Regions from separate parts of the Weizmannia sp. FSL W8-0401 genome, predicted to be linked through region 4. Evidence: riboswitches for the same ligand, from Rfam matches in the RefSeq annotation. Region 4 holds a riboswitch; each other region holds the start of a gene.
What was found. Region 4 has a riboswitch for S-adenosylmethionine ahead of NSU00_RS01550 (phosphoadenylyl-sulfate reductase). Riboswitches for the same ligand answer to the same signal wherever they lie in the genome.
Positions count from the first base shown of each region.

Region 1 (5,811 bases), 2.3 Mb from region 4:
GCGATTCCATTTTTTTGTATATCAATATTTCCTTTTTTCTGCTAAAATAGAATAAATGCTTTAGCACTGAAAAGCGTTTATCTAAAAAAGAAAAGTGAGATTGATAGAAATGGAAAAAAACCAACATCATTTGCAAAAAGGCTTGTCACCAAGGCATGTCCAGTTCATCGCATTGGCCGGGATGATCGGAACCGGCATTTTTAAAGGCAGCTCCGATACCGTCAGCCTTGCCGGCCCGAGTGTTGCCGTTTCTTACCTGATTGGCGGCGCGCTTTTATTCATTGTCATGTCAGCGCTGGGGGAAATGGCGCTCGTCCACCCCGGCCTCAACGTCCAAAATCTGATCCACAAAGCGTTCGGCAGCCGGGTTTCTTTCATTATTGGCTGGCTGTACTGGATTAACTGGGTCATTGTTACAGTCGTGGAACTGCTTGCAGCCGGGAGCTTCCTGCAATTCTGGGTTCCCCACGCGCCATTGTGGCTGCTCAGTTTGCTCTGCGCCGCTTTCATAGTCGGCATCAATTTAACTGAAGTGAAGTACTACGGCGAATTTGAATTTTGGATTGCCGGCATTAAAATCATCACATTGATCGTTTTTATCCTGCTTGGCGCGCTGATTTTATTCGGTTTATTCCCCGGGACATCTTCCACGCTGTCCAACTATACAGCGCACGGCGGGTTTTTCCCGAACGGGCTTCACGGCACGTTCAGCGCTTTTCTGATCGTGATGTTTTCATACGGCGGCGCGGAACTGATTGGCGTTACCGTTTCGGAAACGAAAGACAGCGAGAAAGTGCTGCCGCGTGTCATTAAACAGACCGTTGTCCGCGTCATGCTTTTTTATATTTTGCCAATCCTGATCATTTGCGGCATTGTCCCGTGGAACCAGGTTTCTTCCGTGGAAAGCCCGTTTGTGCAGGTATTCAGCCGCACGGGGATCCCCGCTGCCGCCCATGTGATGAATTTTGTGCTCTTGACGGCCGTTCTTTCTGCTGCCAACTCCGGCATTTATGCCACTTCGCGCACACTGTTCAACATGGCGCAATCCGGAGAAGCGCCGCGCGCCTTTTTAAAAATTTCCCGGAAAGGCGTCCCGCTCATCAGTATTTTGCTGACCTCGCTGTTTATTTTAGCCGGCGTGATTCTGGCCTATCTTACGCCGGATGAGGTCATCAGCTATTTGATGACCATCCCGGGATTTACCGTCGTCCTTGTCTGGATCGCCATCTGTGCAGCCGAACTGCGGCTCCGGAAGTCGTATGAAAAATTGCCTTCCTTCCGTGTAAAAGGGTACCCTTTCATGGTCTGGGTTGCGCTGCTTGCACTGGCAGGTATTTTCCTGTCCTTTTTGCTGGGCGGCGGCAACCCGATTGGTACAAGCGTCTGCCTCGCTATTTTAATCGTGCTGGTCGTCCTGTCACTGAAAATCAAAGCAAAGGAATAGGCTTGTGTTGATAAAACCGGTTCCCTTGGGCGTGCAGGGGACAGGCACGGGTGGATAGCGCGTATCAAACTGCCAGAATGGGCGGGCCCGCTAACCCGTTCGGACTATTGAATGGAAGCAACCATAATCCCCCCGCGCATCCTAAAACAAGCTTTTTAAAACCAAGCCGTTGAAAGAAAAAACTCCCGACAGAGCGTAATCTGATGGGGAGTTTTTTTCTTTATCCCCCCATTCGTATAAATCCGATAAAAAAACTTGCAATAATTATATTGACTTCCATTTATTTTCTGATAAAATTTTAAACAACAAATCACTTATCAAGAGCGACGGAGGGATCTGGCCCAATGAAGTCCGGCAACCTGCAGCGAGCAGCAAGGTGCCAATTCCAGCAAAATGGGTACCATTTTGAAAGATAAGCGCTTATCCTTTACTCGCTGTCTTTCCGTAAAATGGCGGAAAGATTTTTAATTTCTGCAAGGCCGGCCGTTTAAACCAGGATAGGCCCTGATGCGTATAATTCCTCTACATCTGGATGAATCAAATTTATGGATGAAGAAAGCGGGGAACATGAACATGCAAAAATTAATTGTCTTAGCACTTGTCGGCCTTGCCGCACAATTGGTGGATGGATCTCTCGGAATGGGTTACGGGGTGACTTCAACCTCACTCCTCTTGGCTTTCGGAATTGCGCCGGCTGTCGCATCAGCTTCTGTGCATTTGGCGGAGGTTTTTACAACGGCGGCTTCCGGGGTCTCACATATGAAATTTGGGAATGTCGATAAAGGGATCATTTGGAAACTGGTTGTACCCGGGGCTGTCGGCGCCTTTCTCGGGGCAACCGTTCTCAGCCATCTTCCTGCAAGCACATTAAAACCGTACATTTCTATTTTTCTGATCGCCCTTGGCCTCTATATTCTTATCCGGTTTCTGATCAACGCGCGCGGGGCGTTGAAAGTCAAAAAAAAGACCGGGTCTAACGTATTTTTTATCCCGCTCGGCTTTGTCGCAGGATTTTTTGATGCAACGGGGGGCGGCGGCTGGGGCCCTATCGCTACACCGGCTTTGCTGTCCAGAAATGACATCGAACCGCGGAAAGTGATCGGCTCGGTGGATACAAGTGAATTTGCCGTATCCCTGGCGTCAAGCATCGGTTTCCTTTTATCCCTCGGCGCTATGCAGATTAACTGGATCTGGACGATCGCCCTCATGCTTGGCGGCCTGATCGCCGCACCGATTGCAGCCTATCTGGTTAAAATTTTGCCGGCTCATTTGCTGGCTGTCATTGTCAGCGGCATGATTGTGTTCAGCAACGTGCAAACTTTATTAAAAATGGCCGGCGCCGGAAGCGGCTGGTACGGCGTTACCTATACAGCCATTGCGGCAATATGGGCAATCCTCATTTTCTATACAATCAGAAAACACAAGCGGGCAGTTGCCAGCGCCAGCGTAAGCGTCGCAGAATAAGGAACATGTTCGGGCAAGGGATCCATTGCCCGAATTGTTTTTTTAAAGCCGTTTTTGGCAATAAACGGGCTGAGGCGTTTCTATGTGAACGAACAACGCCATTTTTGCTTGCTTCCTTTATGCAGACGCCCTCTATGTGAAGGAAAGCGGCCCCGTTTTTTCACCTAATTCAGCCATCCCTTAACCAAGCACCGGCAAAAATAATTCATCACAAATGTTTTCGAGATCGCACACCTAAGTGAAGGCAGCGCAAACTTCTTTTAGCGGCAAATGCACAGAGGCGCATTTTGTGATTTTTTTGCGGGCCAAAACATGGCTTACCCGCGCCCGTCCGGTTTGCAGCCCCTGTTTATGCCGCCGTCCGCCATGCCCGCTTTCCCTCCCCCGTCCGCGAAATGTTTTATGTTTAAAATGTAAAATCTGTTTTGCTATAATTATATTTACTGGTATTTTCCATTTTTTGAACGGAAAGAACGGTGTGTCTATGAAAACATTGATTTCGTCGCTGCAATGGATGGCATTTATGATCGCAGGGTCGATCGCGGCCCCGATTGCCATTGCGGCTGCTTTCCATTTCAGTGCAGGTGAGACTGCCCTGTTTGTGCAGCGGACGCTTTTTGTACTCGGGATCGGCGGCCTTTTGCAAGGCATTTTCGGCCACAGAATGCCAATCAATGAAGGGCCCGCCGGGCTGTGGTGGAGCGTGTTTGCCATTTATGCGGGGCTTGTCGGCAGCATGTACAGTTCAAGCACTGAATCTCTGCAATATTTGGCAGGCACACTGATTGTAACCGGCATCTTTTTCTTCCTGCTCGCTTTTACCGGCCTTGTGGACCAAGTGAACTACCCTCCACTTATCAACCTTACGGTTTGATTGAAGTGGGGGCTTCTCGACTTATCGTTGCTTTTACTAGCCAACGAAAACTGACCGAGCTAACCCTCTTGTTCCAAGAGTTTTGTTACTTATGATAACGCGAATAAGCGTAATCCCTCATTTTTGATATTGATTGCTGAATTGTGATCGCGATCTAATACAAAGCCGCAAGAACATTTATATACACGTTCAGATAATGGCATTTCTTTTTCCTTGCCGCAACATGAACACTTCTTAGTGGAGGGAAACCACTTATCAATTTTCACAAGTTGTTTCCCTTGTTCTTTTAGCTTATACGCTAAGAAAGTAGTGAACATACCCCAGCCGTTATCATGAACGCTTTTCCCAAAGTGAAGGGCTTGAGACATCCCTTTCATGTTCAAGTCCTCAATCACGACAGCATCAAAGTTAGAAGCTAATTCTTTTGACTTATGATGAAGAAAATTCATGCGTTGGTTCGCCACTTTCTCATGTAACTTAGCCACTACTAGTCGTTGCTTGTTCCAACGTGCAGAACCTTTCTTTCTTCGAGAAAGAATTCGTTGTGCTTTTGCTAATTTATCTAAGGCTTGCCGATAGTAACGTGGGTAATTGGCTTTCTTACCCTGTTCACTCTCGACATATAGACCATCCATAGCAAAATCCAAACCAACAACTTTCTGTATGTTAACTGGACGAATATCTTTCTCATATTCTGTCAAAATTGAAATGTAGTATTTGCCTGTCTTTGTTTTAGAAATAGTGCAAGATTTGATTTTATAATCAGCAGGTATCTCTCTATGCTGTTTCATTTTTATTGGCTTTTTGATTTTTGGCAGTTTGATATGACCATTTTCTAGCTTAATATTTCCGTTGACCATATTAGTTGTATAGGATTGTTTTGCTTTACGATTTTTGAACTTTGGAAAATCCGCATTTCCTTCAAAGAAATTCTTATAAGCAGTCTGTAAGTTCATTTGTGCATTTGCCAAAGCTAAAGAATCCACTTCTTTTAGGAATGGAAATTCACTTTTATATTTTGCAGGAGTCGGAAACTTTTGCTTTTTAAGCAATTCTTTATCATCCTTGAACTTTTCATACGTTTCTTTGCGTTCAGCTAACATCTTATTGTAGACAAAGCGAACACAACCAAATGTCTTAGCTAATAATGCGGATTGTTCTTTGTTTGGTAACAAACGAAACTTGAAAGCTTTGTTTTGCTTGGCCATATCAATTCACCTCACTTTGTGCGGAAAAATTTCGTATATATTGATTATATCGTAAAAAATCCGTACAATCAATATGAGGTGATAATCATGAGAGAAGAGAAAGAACGTGTAGAAATTCGTATGCCTAAGACGATATTAGAAAAATTGGAGCAATATCAAAAAGAAAATGGGATTCCAACTAGAACAGCCGCAATCTTAGAATTGTTGAGAAAAGGATTGGAAAAATAACTTTGGCTAAAGCCAACCGAAATTCATCTCCCACCTACTCATTGGTGCGATTCGCACCTTCACATTCCTTGAGGATGGGAGACTTCTTTCGGAAAGCCGTTAAATAAACTGTTTACACCGGTAGTGACATTTATTTATTTGCTATTGTTGGTGCTGCAGTTGAGCGGCTCTTTTATGAAAGGGATGCTCGGCATTACGGGGGCCCATCAGGAAGTCCGGCCGCTTGTTGCTGTTTTGAGCCTTGTCACAGTATTGCTTACATTCTATTTTGGCCATGTAAAGAAACCGTGGGTCAAGCAATATTCGATCATGCTCGGTTTGATTTGCGGCTGGATTTTGTTCGCGCTTTTCGGTGAAGCGCCGGCCATTACATTTGGGAAAAGCTGGTTCTCTCTTCCTGCCGTATTTGATTTTGGAAGGCCGCATTTTGATTCCGGCGCCGTCACAACCGGTGTATTCATCGGGCTTTTATTAACTGCAAATATGATTACGTCTGTGCGCGTCATGGGAAATGTGACGGGAGTCCGCCAAGAGCGGGTGCGGAGCAGTCTGTTCATATCCGGCATCAACCAGCCGCTTGCCGGCGTCTTTTC
Region 1 covers NZ_JBBPAG010000001.1:2,650,879-2,656,689, forward strand. The annotation lists gene NSU00_RS13025 (amino acid permease) at 110-1,444, shown strand; SAM riboswitch class I at 1,756-1,863, shown strand; gene NSU00_RS13030 (sulfite exporter TauE/SafE family protein) at 1,952-2,908, shown strand; gene NSU00_RS13035 (purine/pyrimidine permease) at 3,393-3,782, shown strand; gene NSU00_RS13040 (RNA-guided endonuclease InsQ/TnpB family protein) at 3,872-4,990, opposite strand; gene NSU00_RS13045 (ribbon-helix-helix protein, CopG family) at 5,078-5,218, shown strand; partial or broken gene NSU00_RS13050 (purine/pyrimidine permease) at 5,324-5,811, shown strand, end outside.
Region 1: linked by a shared signal. The riboswitch ahead of NSU00_RS13030 (sulfite exporter TauE/SafE family protein) and the one ahead of NSU00_RS01550 (phosphoadenylyl-sulfate reductase) in region 4 are both predicted to bind S-adenosylmethionine.

Region 2 (5,811 bases), 150 kb from region 4:
GCCACATCACCGGCTATTTTTCCGGAATTACGAAACTGCCATTCCGGTCATTTGCCATTTTTGCCTATTCCGGCGCTTTGATTTGGACAAGCACGTTTATTTCCCTCGGGAAGCTGCTTGGCCCGCAGTGGGAGCAGTTTCACGAAGCGGTCAAAAAATATCTCGTCATAGGCGGTATTGTAAGCGCCGGTTTAATCATCGCGTATTATGTGTTCCGCTATTTCCATAAGCAGATTTTCTGGGCGATGATGGCGGTGCTCCGGCGCGTTTTCATGATTTTCCGCAGCCGGGTCCGCGCCGAGTTTGTGATCATCGGCACCACGCTGGTGACATTGTTTTTGATTGTGTTAATGATCACAATGATTCAAAACCTTTTCAGCGAAGATTTCAGTGACTTTAACGAGGTGACCTCTTTAATCGTATCGCTTTTGTTCAAACACCATTGGGCAGGCGTCATGAAAGGGATGCTGGCGCTCAGCTCGCGGCAGGCGCTCATTCTCGTCATGGTGTTGACGGTTCTTTGGATCATTTGGAAAGGCAAAGATCGCACGCACGAATTTTTGATTATGCTGCTTGTTACAATCGGCGGGGAACTGTATCAAAATGTGCTGCATGAAGTGTTCCACCGGATGTCGGAAACGGAAATTCCGACGTTTTCCCACTTTGTCTTCTCATTTCCGAGCGACCAGGCGATGATGATTCTGATCATTTACGGCTATTTTACATATCTCGTCGTCCGGCACGCTGAGATGTTTTGGGTCCATACGTTTATGGATGTACTTCTTTTAGCTGTTTTGTTGTTCGCAGCTGTCAGCCATATTTATTTCAGCCTTGAAGTGCCGAGCAACATTGCGGGCGGTTACGTTTTCGGCGGCGTCTGGCTTGGCTTAAATATTTTATTGCTGGAAATTTTCCGTATGATATGATGGATAAGAAAGCAAATGTTGGAGGGGAAACATGTTCTCAGATTTTGTCACACAAATTTTAACAGCACTCGCTGATCTGGGTTACTTCGGTGTTGCACTCGGGCTTGCGATTGAGATTATCCCGAGCGAGATTGTCCTTGCCTATGCAGGTTATTTAATTTCCCGCGGAGAGATCAATTATTTTGGGGCCATTGCAGCAGGCACACTCGGCATTTTGATTGCCCAACTGATTTTATACTGGATCGGTGCATACGGCGGGCGCCCGTTCCTGCTAAAGTACGGCAAATATTTGCTGATTCACGAAAGGCATCTCGATCTCGCGGAAGAATGGTTCAACAAGTACGGCGCCGGCGTTATTTTTACAGGCCGTTTCATCCCGGTCATCCGCCAGGCCATATCGATCCCGGCCGGCATTGCCAAAATGTCGTATTTCAAATTTATTTTTTTCACGCTGCTTGCGACCATTCCTTGGGCGGTGCTGTTTATCTTTCTCGGTGAACGTCTCGCATCAAACTGGGCACAAATTGATGACGTCGCGGCTCCTTATGTCAAGCCGGTTACCATTATCGCGATCATCATCATTGTGCTTTATATCGCTTACTCGATGTACCGCAAGAAAAAAAGAGCCTGACCCTCTATTCAGGGGCCGGGCTTTTTCCGTACCAAACCGGCCATGTGATGTGGGGAGTGCAACCCGTCTGCACAAAGGCGGGTGCCGGATTTTGAGCCTGCACAAAAAAGGGGTTAATATGGATGAAAAAGCAAGCCGGATTTGCATCTTGCCTGATCACAAGAAAAAAGATAACGCCGGAAGCTTAAAACAACCTTAACAGGCTGAAATTCTGAAAAAGGGGCGCGCTTATCTGCTGCGCCCGAAAAAAACCGCCTGCACAAGGGTGGCGGCCAAAAAAGGGGGCATATGAAAAAAACAGGTTGTAAGCTCTCTTGCAAAGAAAAGCATACCTGCCAACACTTAAAAAATGCTTAAAATCCCGCACCTCTCGGCCATAAAAAAACGCCTGCACAAAGCAGACGAACCAACTAAAGCTCTTACCTGATGACAAACATCAATATACAAGTGGAAAATAAAAAACACCTTAACTTTACCTAAAATTTATGTGAATTTCCCCACCATCTATTTTCTCGACAAAAAATAACAAAATTTCATCAAAATTTTCGTGACAAATTGCCGCATTTAGATAATAATAATGAAGACAGACTACTAAAACGAGGGATTCTATGGAGTCAAGAGTAGCGAAAAAAAAGAAAAAACGGTCAAGAGTCCGCTGGCGCAGAGTGTCTCTTATGCTCTTTTTACTGCTCATCGTTGCCGGCGCGGTTTACACAGCCTATCAATACTACGCCGGAGTTCATCAGACAGACCCGGAAGATGCCTTAAATATGGACAATCTGGAATTTAATGGTAAAAAGGATGCAAATGGCCGGACCAATATTCTCCTTCTCGGAATTGACCGGCGTGGCAAAGAAGATTCAAGAACCGACACCATCATGATTGCCCAATATGACCCGAAGAAAAACCAGGTTAAGCTCATTTCGATTATGCGTGACATTTATGCCGAAATCCCGGGGTATAGAAACTATAAAATTAACACTGCCTATTATCTTGGCAATTTGAACCATCAAAAGAAGGGCGTTGAACTGCTCCGCCAAGCACTCAAAACCAATTTTGACATTGATGTGCAATATTATGCACTCGTCGATTTCCAAGGCTTTGTTAAAATTGTCGATACCCTGGCGCCTCAAGGCATTGAAATGAACGTCGAACATAAAATGTCGAAAAACATCGGCTTGACGCTTTATCCTGGCAAACAGCTCATGCATGGGAAACAACTCCTCGCCTACGCACGGTTCAGACATGATGCGCAAGGCGACTTTGGCCGGGTTGCTCGCCAGCAAAAAGTGCTTAAAGCGCTCCAATCTGAAGTCTTCAGCGTGAACGGCATCGCCAAAGCACCGAAACTGCTCGGAACCATCCAGCCGTATATGGCCACCAACATGAGCAAAATGAACATTCTTGCGCTCGTTAAAGACGTCATGGTCAATGGCAACCTTAAGGTCAAAACAATGACCGTACCGGTTGCCGGTACCTATACCAATGTCAGTTATCCGGGCGTCGGCGCCGCGCTCGAAGTGGACAAAGAAAAAAATACCGAAGCCATCAAACAGTTTTTGGATGAATAACAGGGGGGCCGGTTCCGGCTCTTTTTTTTGTAGCAGACAGAAAGCCGTACCGGGAGCAAATTGTCTTTTTGGAGAGCTCAAAAAGACAAAAGAGAGCCGTACCGGGAGCAAATTGTCCTTTTGGAGAGCTCAAAAAGACAAAAGAGAGCCGTACCAGGAGCAAATTGTCTTTTTGGAGGGTTCAAAAAGACAAAAGAGAGCCGTACCAAGAGCAAATTGTCTTTTTGGAGAGCTCAAAAAGACAAAAGAGAGCCGTACCGGGAGCAAATTGTCCTTTTGGAGGGCTCAAAAAGGCAAAAGAAAGCCAATTAGACAATAGGGGCGAAACCGCATCCAATATGAATTTCAATTTCCCCCTTGTCATGTCACCCGACAAAGTGTAAAGTATAAATAAGTCAAAATTTTAAGTACGTTCAATCGAATAGCCTTATCAAGAGAGGCGGAGGGACTTGGCCCGATGAAACCTCAGCAACCAGCCATACGGCACGGTGCTAAATCCAACAGGTATACCTGAAAAGATAAGGAGAATGTTGTCATCTTGCCTCCTTTTCTGGGAGGCTTTTTTCATATCATTCAAAGGGAGTGTAAAAATTTGAACCTTCTCGAAACGTTAAAAAACCGCATCCTTGTTGCAGACGGGGCAATGGGGACACTGCTATATGCATACGGCGCCGACACATGTTATGAGTCATTCAACCTGACCCATCCGGAAGACATCCACGCGATCCACCGCGCCTATATCGAAGCAGGCGCATCGGTCATCCAGACAAACACGTACAGCGCCAACTATATCAAGCTGGCACAGTATGGCCTGGAAGAAAAAGTAAAAGATATCAACAAAGCGGCTGTCCAGATCGCAAAAGAAGCGGCAAACCGTGACACATTTATACTCGGCACGGTCGGCGGCATCCGCGGCCAGCGCAAAACCGAAGCAACACTTGCCGAAATCAAGCGTACGTTCCGCGAGCAGATTTTTCACCTCCTGAACGAAGGAGTTGATGCCCTGCTTTTGGAAACGTATTTTGACGCGGAAGAACTGTATACGGTCGTAGACATTGCGAAAAAAGAAGCGGATGTCCCGGTCATCGCCCAGTTCTCGCTTATCGAACCGGGCGTGCTCCAAAACGGAACCCCGGTCCGCGATGCTTTCAAGGAACTTGAAAACCGCGGCGCTGATGTGACCGGCCTAAACTGCCGGCTCGGCCCGCACCACATGATCCAGGCGTTCGAAGAAATCCCGATACCGAAGCGTGCCTTTTTGTCCGCATACCCGAATGCGAGTCTTTTAGATTACGAGGAAGGCCGGTTCACGTTCACAAATAACGCCGATTATTTTAAAACATGCGCCGAAAAACTGGTCGAACAGGGTGTGCGCCTGATCGGCGGCTGCTGCGGCACGACCCCAGCTCACATCAAAGCAATCGCAGACGGGGTGCAGGGGCTTTTGCCTGTCACAGAAAAAACGGTCCGCCCACCGAAAATCGAAATCGCAGCCGCCCCGGCGCAGTACGAACCGCCGTTGCATGAAATTGTAAAAAAACGCCATTCCGTCATTGTCGAATTGGACACACCGAAAACGCTGAACACAGCCCGCTTTTTCGAAGGGGCAAAAGCGCTGCACGACGCCGGCATCGATGCCTTGACAATGGCCGACAACTCGCTTGCAAGCCCGCGCATCAGCAACACAGCGATTGCTTCAATTTTAAAAGAGAAACATGGCATCCGGCCGCTTGTTCATATTACATGCCGTGATCGTAATTTGATCGGGCTGCAGTCGCACTTAATGGGTCTTGCTGCGCTCGGGATTGACCAGGTGCTTGCCATCACGGGGGATCCGACAAAAATCGGCGACTTCCCGGGAGCGACGAGCGTATACGATTTGTCATCCATGGAACTGATCGCAATGATCAAGCAATTCAATGATGGCATTTCCCATTCCGGCAAATCGCTTCACAGGAAAACGAATTTTTCCGTCGCGGCTGCATTTAACCCGAACGTCCGCAATCTTGATAAAACGGTCGGGAGGTTGGAACGCAAAATCCGCCACGGTGCTGATTATTTTATCACCCAGCCTGTCTTCAGCACGGAAAAAATCGAGCAAATCCATGAAGCAACGAAGCATTTGGACGCGCCGATCTATCTTGGCATTATGCCACTTACCAGCTACCGGAACGCGGTCTTTCTGCACAATGAAGTGCCGGGCATCACACTGACGGATGATATTTTGCAAGCGATGGAAAAAACAAACGGCGACCCTGTGAAAGCGCGCGAAGAAAGCCTTGCGATCAGCCGTACCCTGATCGATGCGGCCCTCGCCTATTTCAACGGCATTTACCTGATTACGCCGCTCGAACGCTATGAACTGACAGTGGAATGCACGCGCTACATCCACGAAAAAACAGCAGTGCAAGGCGCAGGCATTGTCTGAGACTGCAACGAAAAAAGTACAGGCGGATTCATTAAAGTGAAACTTTGATAGCACTGTCCAATTGCAAGATTAAGAAAAGAGCTCAAGAAGGCAAAACGAAACCTTGGCCGGCTTCAGCCCCGGCGAGATGCATGCACTTTAAACTCAATCAAAAGTGGCACCGGCGCCGCCAGCATCGGAACGCGACCCAGCCAGGTACCAAATGTTACCGTACGTCGCAATCTCAATATCAAACGCACAACCAAAGGGGGCATT
Region 2 covers NZ_JBBPAG010000001.1:448,006-453,816, forward strand. The annotation lists gene NSU00_RS02155 (VTT domain-containing protein) at 1-926, shown strand, start outside; gene NSU00_RS02160 (DedA family protein) at 958-1,557, shown strand; gene NSU00_RS02165 (LCP family protein) at 2,166-3,128, shown strand; SAM riboswitch class I at 3,553-3,653, shown strand; gene NSU00_RS02170 (bifunctional homocysteine S-methyltransferase/methylenetetrahydrofolate reductase) at 3,721-5,556, shown strand.
Region 2: linked by a shared signal. The riboswitch ahead of NSU00_RS02170 (bifunctional homocysteine S-methyltransferase/methylenetetrahydrofolate reductase) and the one ahead of NSU00_RS01550 (phosphoadenylyl-sulfate reductase) in region 4 are both predicted to bind S-adenosylmethionine.

Region 3 (5,811 bases), 2.5 Mb from region 4:
GGGACACTTGAAAAAGCACTGAAACCGCTCGGCTATTCCGTAAAATGGACGGAGTTTCCCGGCGGCCCGCAGCTTTTGGAAGCGCTGAATGCGGGGAGCCTGGACTTTGGCCACACGGGGGAAGCGCCGCCCATTTTTGCCCAGGCGGTAGGGGCGCCGCTCGTATATTTTGCCAATTCGGCCAGCAATCCAAAAGGGGAAGCCATCATTGTCCCGAAAAATTCCAACATTCACAGCCTCAAAGATTTAAAAGGCAAAAAAATTGCGTTGAATAAGGGTTCGAATGTCCACTATTTGCTTGTACGGGCATTGGAGAAAGCCGGCATTTCCTACAGCAGCATCCATCCGGTTTTTCTGGCGCCCGCCGATGCGCGCACTGCATTTGAAAAAGGGGATGTCGATGCATGGGTGATCTGGGATCCGTTTTTGGCTGATGCACAGCTGGCAACGAAAGCCCGCACCATAGTGGACGGCACCAGCCTTGTCGAGAACCGGGAGTTTTTCCTGGCAGCAAAGCCGTTTGCACAAAACCATGCGGACGTTCTCCAAGTGATTTTTAAACAACTTGAGAAAACAGACCTATGGGTGGAGAAAAATCCAAAGCAGGCGGCTGAATTCCTGGCGCCGCAGATTGGAATGGATAAAAAATCATTGGAACTGGCGCTCAGCCGCAAACAGTTTGGCGTTGAAAAAATCACAGCGCAAACGATTAAGGGCCAGCAGCAAATCGCAAATGAATTTTACAAACTGAAGTTAATTCCGAAACCAATCAAAGTGAAAGAAGCATTTTTATCCAAATGAAGGGGGAATAAAGGATGAACGTATTTTGGTTTATACCGACACATGGCGATTCGCGCTACCTGGGGGTAACAACCGGCGGGCGGGCCGTCACATTCAACTATTTAAAGCAAGTGGCACAGGCTGTCGATCACCTCGGCTACACCGGGGCGCTGCTCCCAACCGGAAGATCTTGCGAAGATGCATGGGTGGCGGCCTCGAGCCTGATTCCGGTTACTTCAAAAATGAAGTTCCTCGTTGCGGTCCGGCCTGGGATCATGTCTCCATCGCAGGCAGCGAGAATGGCCGCAACATTTGACAGGCTTTCCGAAGGGCGGCTGCTCATCAATGTTGTCACCGGAGGGGATCCGGTTGAACTGGCGGGGGACGGTCTCCATCTCAGCCACCGCGAACGTTATGAACTGACCGATGAATTTCTGACAATCTGGCGGAACTTGCTCGAAAACAGGGAAGCGGATTTTACAGGCAAATATTTAAACGTAAAAGGGAGCAAACTGCTTTACCCAACGGTGCAGCAGCCTTATCCGCCGCTTTATTTCGGCGGGTCGTCGGAAATCGGGCAGGAAGTGGCGGCAAAACATGTCGATGTCTATTTGACCTGGGGCGAGCCGCCGGAAAAAGTAAAGGAAAAAATCAGCCATGTCAAAAAACTGGCGTCAGCACAAGGAAGGACAGTGCGTTTCGGCATCCGGCTCCATGTCATTGTCAGGGAAACAGAAAAAGCGGCGTGGGATGCTGCCAATGACTTGATCCGGTATGTGGATGATGAACTCATCCAAGCGTCCCAAAAGATTTTCTCACGGTTTGACTCGGTCGGCCAGCAACGGATGACATCCCTGCACAACGGCAGCCGGGACCATCTTGAAATCAGCCCGAACCTTTGGGCCGGCGTTGGGCTCGTGCGCGGCGGGGCGGGAACGGCGCTTGTAGGCAGCCCGGAAATTGTCGCAGAAAGAATGAAGGAATATGCAGAACTTGGCATTGAAACGTTCATTTTATCCGGTTATCCGCATCTTGAAGAAGCGTACCGGACGGCTGAGCTGTTGTTCCCGTACCTGCCGCTTGAGCAGCCTGATGCCCCCGCTTCCAATATCATCAGCCCGTTCGGCGAGATTGTGGCGAACGATGCACTGCCGAAAGTATTAAAGTAAGGAGGCCGGTCTGATGTTGAAAAAACGCGTCATGCCATGGGTGGTGCCGGTTTTCCTGCTGTTTGCCTGGCAGCTTGCAAGTTCGGCCGGCATTTTGCCATCCAATGTGCTCCCAAGCCCTGTTGCCGTTGTAAAAGCGGCTTGGAGCCTCACACAATCCGGGCAGCTTTTCGATTATATCGCCGCCAGCGCAAAACGGGCACTGGTCGGATTTTTGGTTGGCGGCGGAATCGGATTTGGGCTCGGGCTGTTTACCGGGCTGTCCAAAAAAGCGGAGGGCCTGCTCGACAGTACCGTGCAGATGGTCCGGAACGTTCCCCATCTCGCCCTGATTCCGATTGTTATTTTATGGTTCGGGATCGGGGAAGAGGCGAAGCTGTTTCTCGTCGCGCTCGGCACCTTTTTTCCAATCTATTTAAATACGTTTCATGGCATCCGTTCGGTGGACAGAGCGCTGATTGAAATGGGGGGGGTTTACGGGCTGAAAGGGCCGGCGCTTTTTTGGCATATGATCCTGCCGGGGGCGCTTCCTTCCATTTTGGTCGGTGTGCGCTATGCGCTCGGGGTCACATAGGTAACCCTGATTGTGGCCGAAACGATTGCATCCAACTCCGGTATTGGTTATATGGCCATGAACGCCCGCGAGTTCATGCAACTTGACGTTGTCGTTTTGAGCATTGTCTTATATGCCCTTCTTGGAAAACTTTCCGACTGGCTGGCAAAAATCGCGGAACAACGATTGTTAAAGTGGCACCCGTCATATCAAAAATAAAGGAGGAGGAAACGATGACGAATAAGGTGTTTGCTGTGGAAATTGAGGGGCTGGAAAAATCATTCGGCAGCCATCGCGTCCTGCGCCATCTTCATTTGAAAATAAGAAAAGGGGAATTTGTTGCGATTGTCGGAAGGAGCGGATGCGGCAAAAGTACGCTCCTCAGGCTGCTTTCAGGGCTTGAAGCGGCAAGCGGCGGAAAAATTCTTATAAACGGGGCGCCTTTATCCGGCATAAATAGATCGGCGAAAATGATGTTTCAGGACGGCCGCCTGCTCCCGTGGAAAACCGTGCTTCAAAATGTCGGCCTGGGCCTTGCAGGAGACTGGAAGCATGCGGCCCGTGAAATGCTTAGAAAGGTCGGACTGGAAGGGCGTGCGGATGATTGGCCTTCATCCTTATCCGGCGGGCAGAAACAAAGGGTGGCGCTGGCGAGGGCATTAATCCATGAGCCGGACATCCTTCTCCTCGATGAACCGCTTGGGGCGCTTGATGCTTTAACCCGGATTGAAATGCATGCGCTGATCCAGTCTCTTTGGCTCGAAAAACATTTTACAGCCATATTGGTGACGCATGACGTGGAAGAAGCAGTCGCCCTCGCCGATCGGGTAGTGTTAATCGAAGAAGGGGAAATTGCGATGGACTGCCCGGTAAAACTCCCTTATCCGCGGAAAAGGGACCACGCCCTCTTTGCAGCAACGGCCAATCATATTTTAAACCGCATTTTAGGGAGCGGCCACCCGGTTTTGCATGCAATGAAAAATTAAGGAAGAAATGGAGGGATTCATATGGCGGAAAAAATAGTACTGCTGAACGGGAGCCCTTCTGCGTATACGAGATTAAATGGGATCCGTGATTATATCAGGGCCGGGTTAAGGGGGCACGGGTACGAACCGGAGCTCATCAATATCCGGGAACTTCCGGCCGGCGATTTAATGCATGCCCGGCAAAGCCCGCCCATCACCGGGGCATTAGGAAAAGTGGAAGAAGGCGATACGATAATCATTTTGACACCGGTCTATAAAGCGTCTTATTCCGGACTGCTCAAGACGTTTCTGGATCTTTTGCCGCAAAATGGCTTATCCGGCAAACAGGTGCTGCCGCTCGCCATGGGCGGCACATTCGGCCACTTGCTCGCGCTCGATTACGCCTTGAAACCGGTTTTGGCCTCACTCGGGACAACGTGCATCGAAAAAGGGGTGTTTATTCTCGACCAACAAGTGAAAAAGAGGGGTGGTTTTTATGAGCTGGACAGGCAAGCAGCCGACCGCCTGAATGCTGCTTTAAAAACAGCATTTCCGCAAATTTCCATACCGCTGTACTCTTAAACAAATCCGGCATTTGGACGATATCCAAATGCCGGTATTCGTGTAGCACGAACAACGGGAAAAGAGATAACCGGAATGCCGGCGCCCGTCATCCCATCTTTTGCTTGGGAAGTGCCGCTTTTTTCTTTTCCAGTGCAAACCGGACTTTCTCGGTTGTTTCGATCTGTGTGATGTTTCCTTCATGGATCGAAATGACCACTGTTCCAAACTCCAGTTTTTGCAATGATTCCATAATGCGGGCTACTTTCGTTTCATCAATATGAGCCATTTTTCATACCCCCAAAAATAAATTTCGTGTGTGCGTGGTGGTCCGGCCGGCAATGCGGATGATCCAAAAAAGAAAGGCCCCCTTCAAGAAAAGTTAAGAAGAGGGCGAGGCTCCTTAACTTATCTTCCAAGCTTGGCGCTTGCTGGAATTAGCACAGTATTCCCAAAAAGAATCTGTTGCTGAGGTTTCCTCGGGCCAGTCCCTCCCCCTCTCTTGATAAGCTGTATAGAAATAATTTGTTAAAACTATGATAAATAATATTATTCCGATTTGTCAACTTATATTTTCGACATTTCAGCTGCTTTTCGGGCAAAACCGATTCGGATAGGGTATGATAATAGAAAAAGTGTGTTAAGGGTGTGAGATTGTGCCAGAGACAGATGTATCCAAGTTTGAGAAGAAAATCGAGGTGCGGAACATCCGCTTTGAAGACATTGATGATATTATGGCATTGTCGAAAAAATGTTTTCCGGGGATGGAGCCGTGGAAACACGAGCAGCTGGAAAGCCATATCCGGATTTTTCCGGAAGGGCAGTTTTGCGTGGAATACGAAGGGAAAATCGTCGGTTCCTGCTCCAGCTTAATTGTCAATTTCGATGAATACGAAGACCAGCATACATGGGATACGATCACTGCGAACGGCTACATTACCAACCATAATCCGCACGGGCTCAACCTGTACGGCATTGAAGTGATGATCGACCCGGAATACCGGCGCATGAAGTTCGGGCACCGTTTGTATGAGGCACGGAAAGAGCTTTGCCGGAAAATGAACCTTCAAAGCATCATCATTGGCGGCCGGATTCCGAATTACAGCAAATATAAAGACAAAATGACCCCGCGCGAATACGTGGAAGAAGTCGAGATGCACAATATTTATGACCCGGTTCTGTCCTTCCAGCTGCTTGAAGGGTTCCAGATTATGCGGATCAACAGGCAGTATTTGCCGGATGATACAGCATCCGCTTCATTTGCAACGCTTATGGAATGGCATAACGTCGATTATTTGCCGAAGTCCCGCCGTGTCTATCATGCTTCGTTCCCGGTCAGGATTACAGCGATCCAATATATGATGAAAAAAATTGATTCCTTCGATGATTTTGTCAGACAGGTAGAATATTATGTCGATGTGGCCGCGGATTTCGGTTCTGATTTCGCCGTTTTTCCGGAAATTTTCACCACGCAGTTGATGTCCTACCTGGAAGAAAAACGCCCTGACCAGGCAGTGCGCCGGCTTTCCGGGTACACAGACCAATATATTGAACTGTTTACAGAGCTTGCCGTACGCTACAATGTCAACATTATCGGCGGGTCCCATTTTGTGGAAGAAGACGGGGGCATTTACAATGTCGCTTTTTTGTTCCGGCGCGACGGGACGATTGAGAGGCAGACCAAACTCCATATTACGCCAAATGAGCGGAAATGGTGGGGGATCGCGGAAGGAAACGAACTCAATGTATTTGATACGGATTGCGGGAAAATTGCGATTCTGAT
Region 3 covers NZ_JBBPAG010000001.1:2,758,071-2,763,881, reverse strand. The annotation lists gene NSU00_RS13500 (sulfonate ABC transporter substrate-binding protein) at 1-801, shown strand, start outside; gene ssuD (FMNH2-dependent alkanesulfonate monooxygenase) at 816-1,949, shown strand; partial or broken gene ssuC (aliphatic sulfonate ABC transporter permease SsuC) at 1,963-2,721, shown strand; gene NSU00_RS13485 (ATP-binding cassette domain-containing protein) at 2,736-3,488, shown strand; gene ssuE (NADPH-dependent FMN reductase) at 3,510-4,049, shown strand; gene NSU00_RS13475 (YezD family protein) at 4,138-4,317, opposite strand; SAM riboswitch class I at 4,434-4,540, opposite strand; gene NSU00_RS13470 (bifunctional GNAT family N-acetyltransferase/carbon-nitrogen hydrolase family protein) at 4,685-5,811, shown strand, end outside.
Region 3: linked by a shared signal. The riboswitch ahead of NSU00_RS13475 (YezD family protein) and the one ahead of NSU00_RS01550 (phosphoadenylyl-sulfate reductase) in region 4 are both predicted to bind S-adenosylmethionine.

Region 4 (5,811 bases):
ATCAATTCCCGCATATTTGGACCAGTATGCATCAAGATCTTCGCCTTTTTTCGTGACGCCCGCGATAAAAGCAACGGATGTACTGAGCCCGCGGTGGGTGAGCGGAATGCCGGCATAGGCGGGCACGGCGGAACCGGCCGTAATCCCCGGAACGATTTCAAACGGAATATGCTTTTGCACCAGTACTTCCGCCTCCTCCCCGCCTCTGCCGAATATAAACGGATCGCCGCCTTTTAAACGGACAACAGTTTTGCCTTGGTTGGCAAACTTCACAAGCAGGTGGTTGATCGTATCCTGCGACATCGTATGGGCGTCCGGCTTTTTCCCGCAGTAGACGAGTTCCGCATCCGGCCTTGCTTCTTTTAACAGATCCGGATTCACCAGGCGGTCATATAAAATGACATCCGCTTCCCGGATCATGCGCAATCCTTTCACTGTGATCAGTTCCGGATCGCCGGGCCCTGCCCCGACTAAATATACTTTTCTCATTTCTTCACCTGCTTTAAACTTAATCAGATAACTGGTTGGTTTGGTTTATGCGCCCACTTCTCCCGGAGTGGCTGTAGCAGCGGCTTAGAAGGGATGGCCGTTTTTGCCACAGCACCACCTGGCAGCCTTATTTTTTCTGAACCGTATGCAGCCCGCATTCGGTTTTATGAAAGCCCGCCCATCTTCCCGCTCTTGAGTCGCTGTTTCCGACAGCACGTGTGCACGGGAAGCAGCCGATGCTCGGGTATCCCTGGTCATGCAATTCGTTATACGGGAGATGATGGGACTTGATATAGTTCCAAACGTCATCCCATGTCCAATGAATCAGCGGGCAAATTTTAATCGAATGGAACCTTTCATCTTTATTGACAAAATTCGTTTTCGCCCTTGTCGGCGATTGCTCCCGCCGCAAGCCGGATATCCAGGCCGCCGCTCCCTGCAGCGTTTCTTCAAGCGGCTTGATTTTCCGGATATAGCAGCATTGGTCCGGATCCCTTTTCCAAAGGGCAGATCCGTATTGCGCCGCCTGTTCATCAAGCGTAAGCGACGGTTTTTTCATTTGGATATTTAAAGTCGGATATTTCTTTTTTACTTTTTCAATCAATTCGTAAGTCTGCGGAAAGTGCAGGTCCGTATCCAAAAATACGATATCCGCATCTTCTCTGACTTTCGAAATGAGATCAATCAGCACCATTCCTTCTGCGCCGAAGCTGCACGCATATACCACTGATTTACCGTACGTGCCATATGCCCACTGCAAAATTTCCAATGCACCCTTTGTTTTATCTTCCGGCACGAACGCTGCAAACGGATCCGACGTAAACTGTTCATATGTGAGCCGCGTTTGCTCCACTCTATTCCCTTCTTTCTTATTCGATTACTAAGGATTAAACGACAAAAATCTTCTTACCCTGAAGTAAGAAGATATCCATTCCCGGGAAATCTTCTTATCTTTCAGGCCACCACCTGCAGGAATTGGCACAGTACCCGTTTTCGGACCTGCTGCCGAGGCTTCACAGGGCCCTTCCCTCCACCTCTCTTGATAAGAAAATAACAACATATAAGCTTGAAGTTTATTGTATACCTTCTTATGCTATTCGTCAACGAAAAATTCTGATAAAGAAAATAAGGCCCATTTTCACGAAAAGTGTTACATGTAGTTTTGGGCCACCTTTTTCTTTCTCATTTGATGAAATGGTTTCCAATCTTTACTTGCATGTGTTTTTTTCAAATCTTGCTCTGTACCAAATCGGTTCATCAATTCACCTTTAAACTTGCGGCGTACCGGCTCAGCTCCGCGTTTCATCATCACCTGGATTTTTGAAGCCATTTAAAAGGGCGACAACTATTCGTTCCCTTTTACCATAGAGGCCTTTCTTTATGATCAAACGAATAAACATAAGGCATCATAAGAATCAAACAAGCCCAAATAATGATGATTAGTGTTATGAATGCAATTTTTGGAATGCCCAATATCATTAGTCCAAATGAGATGAAAAAGCAAAGCAGGGAAAAATATCCAACTTTATTTCGAAACTTCAAACTTGGATATAACTTGGCTTTACAATTTGGACATTCTATGGTTTGGTCAAACTTCCATAACCTCTTAAAGATATAAATCCACTTAAATGGATGGTTACAATCAGAACATTTTGGCAGGCTCATTGACTTCCACCTTCCTTTTCTTCGATTTTAACATAAAATTCAATCTTTTTTATGCCAACAACAATGATTTAGAAAAGAGTCTTCCTTTTTCAGTGCGTTTTCCAACCTGCGGGGGTAAACTACATATATCCAATGACAGAGACTGAATGAAGGCAAAGCGGGGTGAAAAAATGATTCATTTGGATAAGCATCATGACCCCCGGACAAACGGCATGCTGCTGCGCCAGCTTTCACGCAGGGCAGTCCAGCCGGGTACCCTAATCCAGGAAAATGAAGCGCTTTTTCAAAAATACTGCCAGCCGGAATTTCACAAACCGTTTTCCCTTTCACGGCTGCTGCTGAACCGGAGATATCCGGTTGAACCGTATAAAACCCTTGCAGATCAGAACGGCCTTGTCTACCCGGAATGGAAAACGATATTGGATCAAGAATACAGCCGGCTGCTGTCTGTGGCATCCCGTACAGTCAATGTGGCAGATTTCGGGGCTGCCGGCGATGGAAAAACCGACTGCACAGCGGCATTCCAAAAAGCACTGGGAAACGGCCGCGTGAAAGTGATCGTACCGGAAGGCGTTTATCTTGTAAAGGGGCTTAAGCTGCCTTCATGGACATGCCTTTGCGGCAGCGGAAAAGGCGTAACAGTCATCAAACTCCATCCGCATGCGCCGAAAAAAACGCGTCTTATCCAAAACGCCCATTTCCACCGCGGCAATCACCATATATCAGTGGAAGGGCTCACGCTGGACTGGAATGTCGAAAGGCTCGGAAATGTGGAAAGAACGGCAGCAGGAAATAACCGTTCAAGCTGTCTGACTTTTGCGCACGTCACGTTCGGCTGGGTGAAAAATGTGGAGGCGGCGGGGGCCGGCCTGCATGGTTTTGATGTATCGTCTGCCCGGTATCATTATTTGGGCGACGGCTTTCTCGCCCCGGGAAGGAGCCGCTATATCTGGCTGGACGGGCTTACGGCAAGCGGATTCGGTGATGACGGCATTACCACCCACCATAGCGACTATTGCTTTATTTCAAATTCTTTCTGTTACAACCCGAGTGGAAAGGCCCACAAAAAAGGGTTTTCCAACTCCAATGGCATTGAGATTGATGACGGGTCGCGCCATGTCTGGCTTTACAATAATGCTTCAAGCGGCTGTTTCGGAGGTGTCGAGATCAAAGCCCACCACAATGCTTCGGCTGCTTCTCATGTCCACCTTTACGGCCATCTTTCTGTCCGCGACAACCGTTCTTTCAATTTCCGGCATATCGGTCACCATAAAGGTAAGGATAGCGATTCGAAAAGCGCGGACCATATTGTGGCGGCCAATCTTGTTTCCATCGCGCCGGTGTTTACGGATTTATATGAAGGTTCAACGCCGCGCAGCCTCGTTGTTTCCGCTTACCGGAACGTTGTCATTAACGGGCTGACAGCACTTGGCGACCCGGATTACGATTTCAAGGGAAATCCTGTTGTCGCCATCCAGTACCGTGCAAAAAATGTTATCTTAAAAAATGTAGAAATCAGCGGGTTTCAAAATGCGAAACGGATCAAGGGCAAAGACAAATGCGTACTGTTGTAATGCTCGATCAATTCAGAGAGAGAATCTGCGCGGAAATCTTTCCTTTGTCTGAAGAAAACCGAATTCCGGTCGAATCTTTGCAATCCCAGTCTGAATCCTGGAGAGTAGCTGTAGTGCTTGTTTGGTGAAGAAATGTTCTTTGGCCTACCCTAAAAATTGTGCCGGCCTATTTTCATTCTTTTGCCCATTCCGTATCCAATGCGGCAGGCTTCTATTTTGAAAATATGCGTTTGCCCATTTTCGTTCTCTGGTGTCGCCGCGCCCGCCGCAGCATGGATAGGGGTCCTGAAAATACGTGCCGGCTGTTTTATCCCTCTTGCGGCAGAGGCGTTTTTTTCGGATGATGATTTCCGAATATTTGTCATTTTTAATCCTCTATAAAAATCATTTCCCGGGGAAACTTGGTGTCTTTTGTCATGATGATGGCGTCGAAAAACATTTCTATACAAAATTTTCACCGGCTTTGCTTCATCCTGCAAGTGAAAGACGCCCCAACAGGACATTTGATCTTCCGCGGAGCCAATGTGCGGAGTTTGTTGCGATATGTCTTTCATTGCCCACGTGTCGAAAATTTTGTTGCAAGTTGTCTCTCATCGTGTTTGTTTTATCTTCTTTTTACCATAAAGGACGCTTTCCCGGGAAATTTGCTGCATTTTGTCTTTTTACCGGCCACTGCCCGGATGCCCTTTGTCCTGAGGCTGGGGCATTGGGACCTAGGCCTGAATCTTTTTTTAAAGTTTTCTTGAACCGGGGTTGGGATGGCCTTTGTCTTGTCGAAGAACTCTAAAAGACTAACGGGCACTACCCGGATCTTAGTGGGCTTCCCGGCATTGGAAACCAAGTTTAATTCTTTTTTGCCGAAATATTTCGTCCTCTTCCCGTAATCGGTTTGGAACCAAAAAAGCGGAACCCCCATTTAGGGATCCCGCCTATTTCGGTGTGCCGGGCCAGGCACTTATAAACCGAGGGAAATATATTTGACTTCCAAAAATTCTTCTATACCGTAACGGCCGCCTTCCCTGCCGAGGCCGCTCTGCTTGAAACCGCCGAATGGAGCCTGCGGCGTGGACGGAAGCCCGTCGTTCAGCCCGACAATGCCATACTCCAGCCCCTCTGCAATTTGAATGCCTTCCGAAATATTTTCCGTAAATACATACGCAGCAAGACCGTAAATGGAATCATTGGCACGCCGGATCGCTTCATCAATATCCGTAAATTTCGTTACCGGTGCAAGCGGCCCGAATGTTTCTTCTTTCATGCATATCATCTCATCGGTAACATTGGAAATGACAGTTGGTTCAAAGAAAAGCCCATCTTTCGCGCTGCCGCCTGTTTCCACGGTAGCTCCCTTTTCCACCGCGTCTTTGACGTGATGTTCTACTTTTTCAACCGCATTCCGGTCAATCAGCGGCCCGATATCCGTGCCTTCTGCAAGTCCGTCCCCGACACGGAGCGCTTTCACTTTTTCTGTGAATTTCTTGGTAAAAGCTTCATACACTTCTTCCTGTACATATATGCGGTTCGAGCATACACAAGTCTGGCCGGCGTTGCGGAATTTTGCAGCGACCGTGCCCTCAGCAGCTTTATCGAGATCCGCATGTTTCGTGATGATAACCGGTGCATGCCCGCCAAGTTCCAGCGACACTTTTTTCACCGTGTCAGCTGAACCGCGCATCAGCTCTTTCCCGATTTCGGTCGATCCGGTAAAAGTAAGTTTGCGGACACGCTCATCGGCAAGCCACGTGTCCCCAATTTCCTTCGCACTCCCGGTTATCACATTCATGACGCCTTTCGGAATGCCGGCTTTTGCAGCAAGCTCAGCAAGCTTCAAGGCAGTAAGCGGTGTCTGCTTTGCCGGTTTGATGACAACGGTGCAGCCGGCAGCAAGCGCAGGTGCAACTTTGCGGGTAATCATGGCAGCCGGGAAATTCCACGGGGTAATTGCCGCGACAACGCCGACCGGCTGTTTATGGACAAACAGGCGTTTATTGGTAGCGGATGCCGGAATCGTTTCGCCATACACACGCTTTCCTTCTTCGGCAAACCACTCGATAAAGCCATTTGCGTAACGCATTTCCCCGAG
Region 4 covers NZ_JBBPAG010000001.1:301,069-306,879, reverse strand. The annotation lists gene cobA (uroporphyrinogen-III C-methyltransferase) at 1-489, opposite strand, end outside; gene NSU00_RS01550 (phosphoadenylyl-sulfate reductase) at 617-1,342, opposite strand; SAM riboswitch class I at 1,434-1,538, opposite strand; gene NSU00_RS01545 (hypothetical protein) at 1,640-1,798, opposite strand; gene NSU00_RS01540 (TIGR04104 family putative zinc finger protein) at 1,849-2,154, opposite strand; gene NSU00_RS01535 (glycosyl hydrolase family 28-related protein) at 2,325-3,728, shown strand; gene NSU00_RS01530 (hypothetical protein) at 3,878-4,282, opposite strand; gene NSU00_RS01525 (NAD-dependent succinate-semialdehyde dehydrogenase) at 4,684-5,811, opposite strand, start outside.